Thermococcus sibiricus MM 739: one gene and its partners. The main gene of each other region encodes a partner of the protein of the gene in region 2 in a complex. Links are inferred from orthologs where the notes say so. Each region holds a gene or a part of one and is shown on either strand. Other genes may lie near its edges. The genes, in order: TSIB_RS02605, rpsE and TSIB_RS06615.

The links.
Region 1: rpsE (region 2) and TSIB_RS02605 share a complex: the UniProt entries of both Methanocaldococcus jannaschii proteins name them as parts of the 30S ribosomal subunit. The link is inferred for Thermococcus sibiricus MM 739 from one-to-one orthologs.
Region 3: rpsE (region 2) and TSIB_RS06615 share a complex: the UniProt entries of both Methanocaldococcus jannaschii proteins name them as parts of the 30S ribosomal subunit. The link is inferred for Thermococcus sibiricus MM 739 from one-to-one orthologs.

Annotation. Positions count from the first base shown.
Region 1 is NC_012883.1:489,764-493,902, reverse strand. What follows is about bases 598-3,578. They hold TSIB_RS02605 (30S ribosomal protein S19e), read right to left. Parts: upstream 2,324-3,578; coding sequence 1,871-2,323; downstream 598-1,870. Other genes in these bases: TSIB_RS02590 (CDC48 family AAA ATPase), read right to left, coding at 3,466-3,578; pfpI (deglycase PfpI), read left to right, coding at 2,889-3,389; TSIB_RS02600 (YhbY family RNA-binding protein), read right to left, coding at 2,326-2,742; TSIB_RS02610 (DNA-binding protein), read right to left, coding at 1,458-1,796; TSIB_RS02615 (hypothetical protein), read right to left, coding at 1,181-1,450. In the rest of the region: fen (flap endonuclease-1), read left to right, coding at 1-203; more of TSIB_RS02620, read right to left, coding at 235-597; more of TSIB_RS02590, read right to left, coding at 3,579-4,139. UniProt on the Methanocaldococcus jannaschii protein: May be involved in maturation of the 30S ribosomal subunit.
Region 2 is NC_012883.1:299,420-303,480, forward strand. Bases 1,159-4,061 are described here. They hold rpsE (30S ribosomal protein S5), read left to right. Parts: upstream 1,159-2,207; coding sequence 2,208-2,915; downstream 2,916-4,061. Other genes in these bases: TSIB_RS01495 (50S ribosomal protein L19e), read left to right, coding at 1,159-1,603; TSIB_RS01500 (50S ribosomal protein L18), read left to right, coding at 1,609-2,211; TSIB_RS01510 (50S ribosomal protein L30), read left to right, coding at 2,927-3,391; TSIB_RS01515 (uL15m family ribosomal protein), read left to right, coding at 3,402-3,845; secY (preprotein translocase subunit SecY), read left to right, coding at 3,879-4,061. Also shown: TSIB_RS01480 (30S ribosomal protein S8), read left to right, coding at 1-192; TSIB_RS01485 (50S ribosomal protein L6), read left to right, coding at 203-757; TSIB_RS01490 (50S ribosomal protein L32e), read left to right, coding at 768-1,151; more of TSIB_RS01495, read left to right, coding at 1,157-1,158. UniProt on the Methanocaldococcus jannaschii protein: With S4 and S12 plays an important role in translational accuracy.
Region 3 is NC_012883.1:1,219,428-1,223,394, forward strand. The notes cover bases 734-3,542. They hold TSIB_RS06615 (30S ribosomal protein S8e), read left to right. Parts: upstream 734-1,846; coding sequence 1,847-2,239; downstream 2,240-3,542. Other genes in these bases: TSIB_RS10605 (arginase family protein), read left to right, coding at 1,300-1,836; TSIB_RS06620 (zinc ribbon domain-containing protein), read left to right, coding at 2,304-3,197; TSIB_RS06625 (NOG1 family protein), read right to left, coding at 3,160-3,542. Outside these bases: TSIB_RS06605 (PLP-dependent cysteine synthase family protein), read right to left, coding at 1-651; more of TSIB_RS06625, read right to left, coding at 3,543-3,967.

The DNA of each region.
Region 1 (4,139 bases), 190 kb from region 2 along the record:
CAATAAAAGAATTCTTTCTGAACCCACCTACAACAAATGATTACAAATTGGAATGGAAGTTACCCGACGAAGAGAGCATTATAAAATTCCTTTGTGATGAACACGACTTTAGCGAAGAAAGAGTAAAGAATGGCCTAGAAAGGCTCAAAAAGGTAACAAAAACTGGAAAACAATTCACGTTAGATACATGGTTCAAAAAATGATTTTTTCTCTTTAAAAATTTAAATGAAAAGACTAAATAGGAAGCTTTAATCCAAGCTTTTCAACCATTTCCTTATACCTATTTCTCACTGTTACCTCAGTTACCCTTGCTGCCTCTGCAACTTCTCTTTGAGTCCTTTTTTCTCCCTCTAAAAGTCCTGCAATATATAATGCAGCCGCAACTAACCCCGCAGGACTCTTTCCACTTGTAAGACCCATGTTATAAACTTGGTCTAAAAGCTCAATTGCCCTTCTTCTAGTTCTTTCACTAAGACCAAGCTCATCAGCAAACTTGTTCACATAATCTGTTGGTTTGACAAAAAGTTTCTTTGGAGTAAGATTGAGATTTCTCGCGATAAATCTAAAGCTCCTTCCAATCTCTTTTTTATCAACTTTAGCCATGTCAGCGATTTCGTCTAGAGTTCTGGGGATTTTTAGCAACCTGCAAGCAGCGTAAACGCAAGCTGCGATAACGCTCTCAATTGACCTTCCCCTTATAAGGCCTTTTTTAACGGCATCTCTATATAAACGGGCTGCTTCTTCTTCAACGTGTTTTGGGAGATTTAATCTCGCACCAAGTCTATCAAGCTCGCTTAAGGCAAACGCAAGATTTCTCTCCGCGGCGTCACTAACCCTAAGTCTGCTCTGCCATTTCCTAAGACGGTATATTTTTTCTCTCATTAACCCCTTAACATTCCTGTCATAGCCTATATCTGTTGAAAGACCTTTATCATGAAGCAAAATGCTTTCTGGTGCACCAGTTCTGGAGCGTTTTTCTCTTTGAGAAGCATCAAAAGCTCTCCATTCAGGGCCCATGTCAATTATATTCTCTTGAATTACAAATCCACAGTTTGCACAGATTATTTCACCCCTTTCCGGGTCGTAAACAAACTTATCGGAGCCGCAAACTGGGCAAACCCTATGCTTAGTCACAATTACACCCCCACGGTCAGTAGCCTTGTCAATCTATATATAAACCTCAAGTTTTTTCAAGCGTAATGATTGAATTCATTATCCATTTTACATGCTCTTTTTTAAAGGTAATCTTCTCAAGGACTTTGACATCTTCATTAACAATATTCACATAAATCCACAGGAATACTGGATCTTTTTCGCTCCCAACAACACGATTCCAGTAAAGAAGGTCAATGGTTCCATCACTACTTTTTCTAGCTGATAAAGGTTTCCAAATATCCAAACTCACTTCTCCCTTATCATTGAGTTTCTTGATTATCTCTCTAATTTTCACTTTTGTTTCACCACTTAATTCTAAACTCTTTTCTTGTTCTAGCATCAATTTGGGCTAAAATCCTTTTAAGCTTTTCATCTGTAATTCTTTCAGTTATCTGTCCAGCTTGGTAAAGTTGAACAAGTATTAACTCCACTTGTCTTGCAAGTTCTGGCCTAACCAGCTTAACCCTTGTCAATCTTTCCCTCGCCTCTGAAGTAAGAATTTGTTTCATTATGGCCTGTAATTGGGCCTCCAATTCCATCTCCTGTCTTATTTGTTCCTCTTCTGCTCTCTTTTGCTCAGCAAGTTTCTTTTGAAGCTCTAAAAGTTTTTTCCTCCTAATTTCCTCTATATCCTCAGCCATCCTATCACCCTCAACAAAAGTTATTTTAAAAGGTTATTGGAAAATACTGATTAAAGGCAAAAGATGAGAGAACATCAATACTTCTTAAGTTCTGGAATTGCCTCTTCAAGCTCTTTCTTGAGATCTGTGGCAGCTTTGTCAAGAAAGCTTCTCCCCTTTGGTGTGACTACCCTGCCCTCTCCGGGGATCTTTGTGATGAGTCCTGCAGCTTCCAGCTGTTGAAGGGCCTTTCTAACAATACTTCCACTCCCTTTGTAAAAGTGCTCAGGTGCATGACCCCTGTTTTTCCTTCCACCATACCATGTCCTTAATCTTTCAATACCAACTGGACCATCAACATAGACCTTCCTGAAAACTGAAGCAACTCTATAATACCACCAATCATCTTGGTCTGGTACTCTTTCTTTGTGCCTGCCAGTTTTAACGAATAATGTCCACTCAGGTGGTTTTATTTCAGGAAATTCCTTTAATTTTTGGGCTACCCTCTCAACGAGTAAATCACCAGGAACATCATAAACTGTCGCCATTTTCACTCCCTCCCTTTCTTAAACTTCTTTCTAAATTGAGCAATATCGAGCTTGACCTTTTTAACGGGTTTTTCTTCCCGTCTCTCTTTCGAGACTTCCTTAAGCTTAAGCTTCTTTAAATACTTTTCCCATCCCTCTCTGGGACGGAACAATATAAACCTTTTGCCCCTTACATCAATGAGCTCACTATCAGTAAGTTCTGCAACTTTTTCTGCTATGGATTCTCTATCCATATTTGTAGAGGTGAATGCCCCTTTTCTTATTTCTACCTTTAGTATACCATCTTTTTTTAGTTGGGTAGCAATTTCACTGATCACACTTTCTTCCAACCCCTTTCTTCCAACCCATGCTTTAGGTTCAATATCATAATATTTGGCCCTTATGGCTCTTCTCACCTTTCCGGGTAAGCGTTTCTCCATCTCTCTCACCTCTTTCCAAAGTCTCGCCCCACTTCGGACGTGAAGGTTTTTAGGAGAAGGGCTTTTTAAATTTTCCCTAATTGCTACACACCTTTGAGTAAAAATCCTTTTAAGTTTTAGTCTTTATTGATATAGTGGTGATTGCAATGAAAGTACTGTTTTTAACAGCAGATACATTTGAAGATTTGGAACTTTTTTACCCACTCTACAGGATGAAAGAAGAGGGGCATGAGGTTTATATTGCAAGCAATAAGAAGGGTACAATAGTAGGAAAACACAATTATTCCGTAAATGTTGATCTAGTCTTTGATGAAGTGAATCCAGATGAATTCGATGCTCTAGTTTTACCTGGAGGAAGAGCACCTGAAATTGTAAGAATATACCCCAAAGCAGTGGAAATAGCTAAAAAGATGTTTGAAGCTGGAAAACCCGTGGCAAGTATATGTCACGGCCCTCAGATCTTGATATCTGCAAGGGTTCTTAAAGGAAGAAAAGGAACATGTGTTGTAACGATAAAAGACGACCTTATAAACGCCGGAGCAGAGTACATTGATAAAGAAGTTGTTGTAGACGGAAACTGGGTAAGTTCAAGACATCCAGGAGATTTGTACGCTTGGATGAGAGAGTTTGTAAAACTTTTGAAGTGAGTTTTTTATTTTTTGATATTCGTTCTTGCTTCTTATCTAATGGAAGCAACCCTACAAAAATAAAACTAAAAGGGGATCACAAGATTGTTCTATCTCTCCCCTCTGTTGGTTTTACTTCAGATTTCTTTTTAATGAACATCTCCTCAATTCTCTTGTAATATTCCATAGTTTCCTCGCTTACACTTGGACCTACTTTCTTCATAGCTTCCTCAAAATCCCTCATTGTAACCTTAACTCTTTCCCTAATGTCACTTGCCCTCGTACCTGGTTTTATTATTCCTTCACTTATGGCTCTTCTCATGGTATTAAATGCGGCCTCTCTGACTACTGCTTCAATATCTGCCCCTGTATATCCCTCAGTCCTCTTTGCAAGCTCTTCTAAGTTAACATCTTTAGCTAGTGGAACGTTTCTCGTATGTACTTTGAATATTTCCAATCTTGCTTTTACATCTGGTGCTGGAACTAGGATTATCCTATCAAATCTTCCAGGCCTTAGTAATGCTGGATCTAGAATATCTGGTCTATTTGTAGCTGCAATAACAACCACACCACTATTCTCCTCAATACCATCCATTTCTGTGAGGAGTTGGTTGATAAGTCTGTCCGTAACTCGGTTGACATCACTCCCTCTTCTTGGGGCTATAGCATCAATCTCATCAATAAAGATTACTGTAGGAGCTGCTTGCCTTGCTTTTCTAAATATTTCCCTTATGTTTTTCTCACTCTCTCCCACCCACTTGCTGAGTACTT
Region 2 (4,061 bases):
AAAGTCAATAAAGCAGGTGCAATAAAACCAAGATTCTCAGTAAAAGCTAAAGAATACGAGAAATGGGAGAAAAGATTTCTACCCGCGTTTGAATTCGGTATATTGGTAGTATCAACCTCTCAAGGGGTTATGACTCACAAGGAGGCCCTAGAAAAGGGCATTGGTGGAAGACTAATAGCCTATGTCTACTGAGGTGAGAAAAATGCCAGTTGATGCATGGGTGAGGGAAGAAGTTAAAATTCCAGAAGGAATCACAGTCGAAATAGAAGGTAACCTTGTGAAAGTGAAAGGACCAAAAGGAGAAATTGATCGTGAACTTAGCTATCCAGGGTTTAAACTTTTTACCGAGGACAATAAAGTTGTTATCTACAAGGGCTTCCCAAGGAGAAATGACATAGCAATTGCAAGAACATTCAGAGCCCATATAGCAAACATGATTAAAGGAGTCACCGATGGGTTTACCTACAGACTAAAAGTGGTTTATAGCCACTTCCCAATAACAGTAAAGGTCCAAGGTGACAAAGTATACATTGAAAACTTCCTTGGTGAAAAAGCTCCGAGGATTGCTGAAATACTCCCAGGGGTTACAGTAAAAGTCATGGGAGGAGAACTCCTAGTAGAGGGTATAGATAAAGAAAAGGTAGGTCAAACTGCAGCAAATATTGAGCAAGCAACCAAGGTGGTTGGGAAAGATAGGAGAGTATTCCAAGATGGTATTTACATTGTAGAAAAAGCTGGTAAGTCTATAAAGTTCTGAGGTGTGAGAAATGAATGAAAAAGTGAGACTGTTGAAAATAAGGGCCAAAATCAAGAGAAAAAAACCTAAGTTCCTTAGACAGGAATGGTGGAGATTTCCAAAGTTCAAAAATGATCCTAAGTGGCGGAAACCAAAAGGAACAGATAGTAAGATGAGAGTTAAGCTAAAGGGCAAAGCAAGGTCACCAAGTATTGGATGGAGCTCACCAAAGGCTGTTAGAGGACTTCACCCCAGTGGGTATGAGGAGGTACTTGTTTACAATGTTAAGGATCTTGAGCTTATTGACTCAAAAAGACAAGCAGCTAGAATTGCAGCCACTGTCGGAAAGAAAAAGAGAATCATGATAATTGAGAGGGCTAGAGAATTAGGTATTAAGGTGCTCAACGCGAGGTGAGAATCATGCTTAAGATGCAGAGAAGAATTGCTGCTGAATTGTTAAAATGTGGCGAGAATAGGGTTTGGATAGACCCTGAGAGGATCGAAGACGTTAAATCCGCAATTACTAGAGAAGATATTAGAAGATTGATAAATGAGGGCGTGATCAAGAAAAAGCTCCTTAAAGGACAAAGCAGATATAGAGCAAAAATTAGACAAGAAGCAAAGAAAAAAGGCAGGCACAGGGGTCATGGAAATAGAAAAGGTAAGAAAACTGCCAGAATGGGTAGAAAAGAGAGATGGATAATGACGATCAGAGCGCTAAGAAAGGAGCTTAGAAAGCTCAAAGCTGAGAAAAAGATTGATGAACACATATACCGCAGCCTTTACATAAGGGCTAAAGGCGGTCAGTTTAAGAGCAAGCACCAGCTTTACTTGTTCATGGAAGAGAGAGGGATATTAAAGAGGTGATATAAATGGCTCACGGACCAAGATATAGGGTTCCATTCAGAAGAAGGAGAGAAGGTAAGACTAACTATCACAAGAGGCTTGCACTTCTTAAATCAGGCAAGCCTAGATTAGTTGTGAGGAAGACACTTAACCATCATGTTGCACAAATAGTCCTTTACGCTCCAGAAGGAGATAAAACAGTTGTCTCAGCTCATACAAGAGAGCTTATGAGAGACTTTGGGTGGAAGGGACATGGTGGAAACACTCCAAGTGCTTATCTCCTTGGACTACTAATTGGGTACAAAGCTCTTGAAAAGGGTATAGAGGAGGCTATACTTGATATAGGGCTTCATCCGCCAACAAAGGGTTCAAGCATATTTGCAGTGCTTAAAGGAGCAGTTGACGCTGGTCTTAATGTTCCTCATAGTGAAGAAATTTACCCTGGAGAAGAGAGGATAAATGGGAAACACATAGCCGAGTATGCAAAAATGCTCAAAGAAGATGACGAGAACTACAAAAAGCAGTTTGGGGGATATCTTGTTAAGGGACTTGAACCTGAAAAGCTTCCTGAACACTTTGAAGAAGTTAAAGCGAGAATCATTGAGAAATTTGAGAAGGTGAGAGCATGAGTCAAGAATGGAAGGAATACGCTCAAAGAGTTTTAGAGGAATGGCAACCTAAAACAAAACTTGGTATGCTAGTTAAAGAAGGACAGATCACTGACATTCATGAGATTTTCAGAAAAGGATACCAAATAAAGGAGCCAGAAATAGTTGATGTGCTCCTTCCAGAGGTTAACTCAAGAGAGAACCAAGAAGTAATTGATATTGCCCTAACAGTGAGAATGACAGATAGCGGTAGAAGAGTCAGATTTAGGGTATTGGCAGTCGTTGGTAACAGAGACGGATATGTAGGACTTGGCATTGGCCACGGAAAGGAAGTTGGAATAGCAATAAGGAAAGCAATAAATTACGCTAAGATGAACATAATTGAGATCAAAAGAGGATGTGGTTCATGGGAATGCAGATGTAGAAGGCCTCATTCAATCCCGTTTGCTGTTGAAGGTAAAAGCAGTAGTGTGAAGGTCAAACTCATGCCAGGACCAAGAGGACTCGGACTTGTGATTGGTGACGTTGGTAAAAAGATACTTACTCTAGCAGGGGTCAAAGATGCTTGGTCTCAAACCCTTGGGGAGACAAGAACTACGGTTAACTTTGCAAAAGCAGTTTTTGAGGCTCTCTACAACACTAACAGTGTCGCTGTAAAGCCTGAAATGGCTGAACGGTATGGTATAGTTGTGGGTAAGGAGATGCCACAGAACTTTGAGCTGTGAGGTGAACTAAGATGTCAAAATTTGCATTGATTAGGGTAAGAGGTAGAGTGAACGTAAAGAGACCTGTGAAGGATACTTTGGCCATGCTTAGGCTCCATAAAGTAAATCATCTTGTGATAATTGATGAAAGTCCTTCATATAATGGAATGATCCAGAGAGTCAAAGACTACATAACTTGGGGTGAAATAAACGCTGAAACTCTAGCAAAACTCATTGAGAGAAGAGGGAGACTCTCAGGAAATAGACGTGTGACTGAAGAATACGTGCAGGAGAAACTTGGAATGACTATCAAAGAATTTGCAGAAAAAGTGATTGCAGGGGAAATGACACTTAGTGACTTACCGGGCCTCAAGCCAGTTTTCAGAATGCACCCACCAAGGGGCGGCTTTAGAAACAAGAAGAGGAGTTTCAAAGAAGGCGGATCTTTAGGCTATAGAGGGGAAGCAATAAATGAGCTTATAGAGAGAATGTTATGAGGTGTGCGAGATGATTAGGAGAAAAAGAAAAGTGAGAAAACTTCGTGGTTCCCACACTCATGGATGGGGTTGTAAGAAGAAACACCGTGGCAGTGGGCACAAAGGCGGTAAAGGAATGGCGGGAACAGGAAAGAGGAAGAAGACAAAGTGGACTTGGGTCATCAAATACATGCCAGAGCACTTGGGTAAGAGAGGATTTAAGAGACCAGTTGAGGCCCAAAATGAGGTAATGGCAGTTAACCTCAGATTTATAGATGAGCACTTAGATGAATTTATGCAACTCGGCATTGCCTACGAGGAAGAAGGAAAAATAGTCGTTGACACCACTCAATTTGCAGATAAAGTCCTTGGAAGTGGAAAAATAACTAAGCCTCTCGTTATTAAAGCGAGGGCATTCTCTCCTAAAGCTGAAGAAAAAATTGTTCAAGCTGGGGGAGAGGCCCTCCTTGCTTGATTTTTAATTATTAATATTTTTGAGGTGTAATCTATGGGAGCAAGGGATTTAATCTATAAAGTGGAGCATGCATTTCCAGAAATTGATCGACCAAAGAGACATGTAGCATTAAAAGAGAAATTTGCATGGACTGGAGTTGCATTATTATTATATTTTGTCATGGCTGAGATTCCTCTTTTCGGTATACCAGCAGAGGTCCAAGATTACTTTCAAACT
Region 3 (3,967 bases), 920 kb from region 2 along the record:
TGGACACTCTGCTGGCTCCATTCCCGCAGTTATTATCCTAGGGTTAGCATCTTTCAATCTCTTTGCAATCCCAACAAGTGTTCCTCCTGAGCCAACTCCAGCCACGAAGCCTTTAATATTCTCTGCTCCCAGCTGCTCTATTATTTCTCTTCCCGTGGTTTCGTAATGGGCCTTGAAGTTTGCCTCATCATCCCACTGATCCAACACCACATATTTGTCAGGATTTTCTTTTTCAAGCTTTTTCGCGTATTCTAATGCTCCCATAGCGTCGCTTTCTCCCCCGGGAGTATAGATTAATTTAGCACCAAAGAGCATGTCTAAAAGTTTCCTCTCGTAGCTCATTTCCTCAGGCATGACTATTAAGACATCATACCCAAAGTAAGAACCCCAAGCAGCAAATGCTATTCCAGTGTTCCCGGTCGTGGCTATCGCTATGGTCATTCCTGGTTTCAATTTTCCCTGTTTTTCGGCCTCTTTTATCATGTAATAAGCCATTCTATCTTTTACACTACCAGTGGGATTCATAAATTCACACTTTGCCCAAATTTCAAACGGATAGTCTTTATCTATTTTGGAAAGCCTTACTATTGGTGTGTCTCCAATTAATTCTACACTACTATTAGCTAGCTTGCCTGCCATCTTTATCACCATTCAGACTAAAGATATCTCCAAATATTTTTACAATTTTTCCTTGAAGATAAAAGAAATTAAACGAAAAAATACTTAAATAATTTAAGAAAAAGTTCCAAAAAGGTGAACGAGCTAAATGACTTTCTCCACACACTCGGGAATAATTATCCAGAAATCGAAAACGTGATTACTCACGTGGTTTTGGGTAGTTGTGAACTATCCCACCCTTTCGGAAGGGGTCTTCCAGGAGGATAAAATTGATATTATCCAAAATAGCTGATTTAAAATTTTAGATTGTTAATTTCAGGATTAAAAAATGATAAAAATACTAATGAACAAGAAAATATAGATGATCTAGGAAGTGAAGAAAATGGGAAAATATAAACCACTTGATCCTCTGGAAGTGCCAAGGTTTGCAGGCATTAGGAGTTTTTGGCGCTTACCACACTTAAGCTAGATATGACCAGAAGCAATTAGGAGCCAATCACTTATATTAAGATCTCACAATCCAGTTTTAAATATAAGCCCCTTTGAATATTGCCCAGGAATTGATTATGGAGACATAAAAGTTATCTCTGGATTTATAGAGCATTCCTACGAAACAATTGAAAAGGAGTATCGCTCAATAATAGACAAGGAAGTAACCCAATAGCCTTGGGGGGTGATCATTTGGAAGAGGGTTTGTTTCTTACTGAGCATTCTATTCAAATTGGGAAAAGAGGTTCTACATACTCCAAAGATGAAATAGATAAAGCAAGAGAGCTTGGGTTTGAGATAGTAACTGCCGAAGAAATGTTCAAACTTGGAATTGACAAGGTAGCGCAGATGATTCAAGAGCGCGTAGGCTATGTTAAAGTCTTTGTAACGTTTGACATTGATTTTATTGACTCGGCATATGCTCCAGGAACAGGAACACCTGAAGTAGGTGGTCCTACTAGCAGAGAGGCACTAGAACTAATAAGAAAAGGACTAAAAGGATTAAATTTTGCAGGCTTTGATTTGGTGGAGGTTTATCCTCAATACGACCCAGGCTTTATTACTGCACTCTTGGCTGTAAACATTGTCTTTGAATTCATTTCATTAATTGCTTCGAACAAAAAGAATACATTAACACTGCAATCAAGCAGACCATTGAAAGTACTTGCCCTATGGGAAAAGATTTATAAGCAAATTTTTAAAATGCCCATAGGGTTAAGATCATCATGAGGTGAGAGTTATGGCTATCTGGCAAGGAAGATCACTAAAAAAACCTTCAGGTGGAAGAATCATATTCACAAGAAAGAAGAGAAAAAGAGAGCTTGGAAGAGAACCGGCACTAACTAGGGTAGTTGAAGAAAAGGAAGAAAGAAAAATCATAAGGACGTATGGAGGCAACAGAAAGGTTAGACTCGTCAAGACCATCTATGCAAATGTTTTCGAGAATGGAAAGGGTAAAAAAGCAAAAATAATCAGTGTAGTGGAAAATCCGGCTAACAGACAATACGTTAGGAGAAATATAGTCACAAAGGGCGCAATTGTCCAGACAGAGATTGGAAAGGCCTTAGTAACTTCAAGACCAGGTCAAGATGGCGTTGTAAATGCAGTCCTTCTAAAAGAAGAAAGCGCTTGATTTTTCTCTTTTTCTGCGAATTGCTTATATACTTCAGTGTTTATTTTATAATGAGGTGTAAGTAGTGGAATATTCACGGCTTGAAAAAATATTAGCAAGTTTGTTTGTTGCATTCCTTCTTTTAGCGAGCATAAATTTTCTGAGAGAGCTTGAAAATATCCCTCAAAGACCAGATTATACATACTACCAAGAAAAATATGGGATAACACCTCTTCTTGAAAATCAAAGTCGTCTAATGGAACTTGATAGGGAGCTTTATGAGGGATATAAAAAGGCTGAAAGTAATCTTACGGAAGCTGAGAGGGTTTATCTCTTCAAAAGGGAGGAATACAGAGTTGCACTTGAGAGTGGAAATGCAACAAAGGAGCTTGAACAGGAATATTTGAAAGCAAAAGAGGAATATGAAAAAGCTTATTTAAAATATCTTGGAGCAAAAAGCGCTTATGATGATGTTCACAATAAGCTACAGGAGCTGAGCTCACAAATTCAAGAGTTGATGCAAAAAGCGAATGAAGAATACACCCGAGCGTATCAAGTGTACAGACTCAAGGTTTTAATGCTTAAACTTGCATTTGTTCTGCCAATTTTTGTGATGTCACTACTCCTTCTCAGAAAGTACAAAAACATTTACACCTCATCGTTGATCGCATATTCAGCATTACTTCTCCTCTACCTGACAATCTCGGCAATATGGAACATAGTTCATATCATAGGTATTAGTCTATTTGGAGCTGTGGCAACACTTGCAGCCCTTTACTATCTCAGGAAGGAGTATTTCAAGCCTGAAAGAGTTTATAAAAGGAGAATTGCCCAAAACAAATGCTACAACTGTGGATTCCCAATAAAGGACGACTACCTTAACTGTCCTAATTGCGGAGCAAAGTTAAAAGAAAAGTGTGAGCATTGTGGAGCTCTTAAGCCTATTCACCTTCAGTTTTGCCCATACTGCGGGCAATAGCTTCCATTTCCGGTTTTATTATTTCTATTACCTTGCTCTTTAGTTCATCTATTCCAATCCCCTTTTCTGCTGCAATTCTCAGAGATTTAATCCCCCTTCTCTGTAAGAACTCTTCAACCTTTCTTATTTTGTCTTCACTAGCTATATCTGTCTTATTTAACACCACTATGAATGGAAAATCTCCAAACTCTTCATATATCTCTTCAAAAAGGTGCATTTGATCCTCTATAGGGTAACCACAGTACTCACTTGGATCAAAGATGTAGATAACTAACTTTCCAAGGTGCCTCAAGGCCAAAATCGCCTGTTTTTCAATTTCATTTCTCTCACTTATTGGCCTGTCCAGAAGACCTGGAGTGTCTATGACTTGGTATTTCAACCAATGTTCTTCGAATTGGCCTACATTTATCCCCTTTGTAGTGAAAGGATATGTGGCAACTTCCGGTTTAGCGTTTGTAAGCTTTCTCAAGAGTGTAGACTTACCCACGTTTGGATGGCCTGCAATAACTATCGTGGGAAGAGTAAGGTCAATTACTGGCATGTCCTTTAAGACGTCTCTGGCCTTGTTCAAATATTCAAGGTTATCATTTATGTCCTTCAAAATACTCGCTACCCTGCCGTAGAATTCCCTCCTTAATTTTGCAATCTCCTTTGGATCTCTTGAGTATCTTATTTTCTCTACGTATCTCTCCTCAAGACCTCTAATGGTTTTTATCGCCCAATTTATTGATGCTAAGGCCTTATGAAACATTCTTTTGTCCACGAGAGTA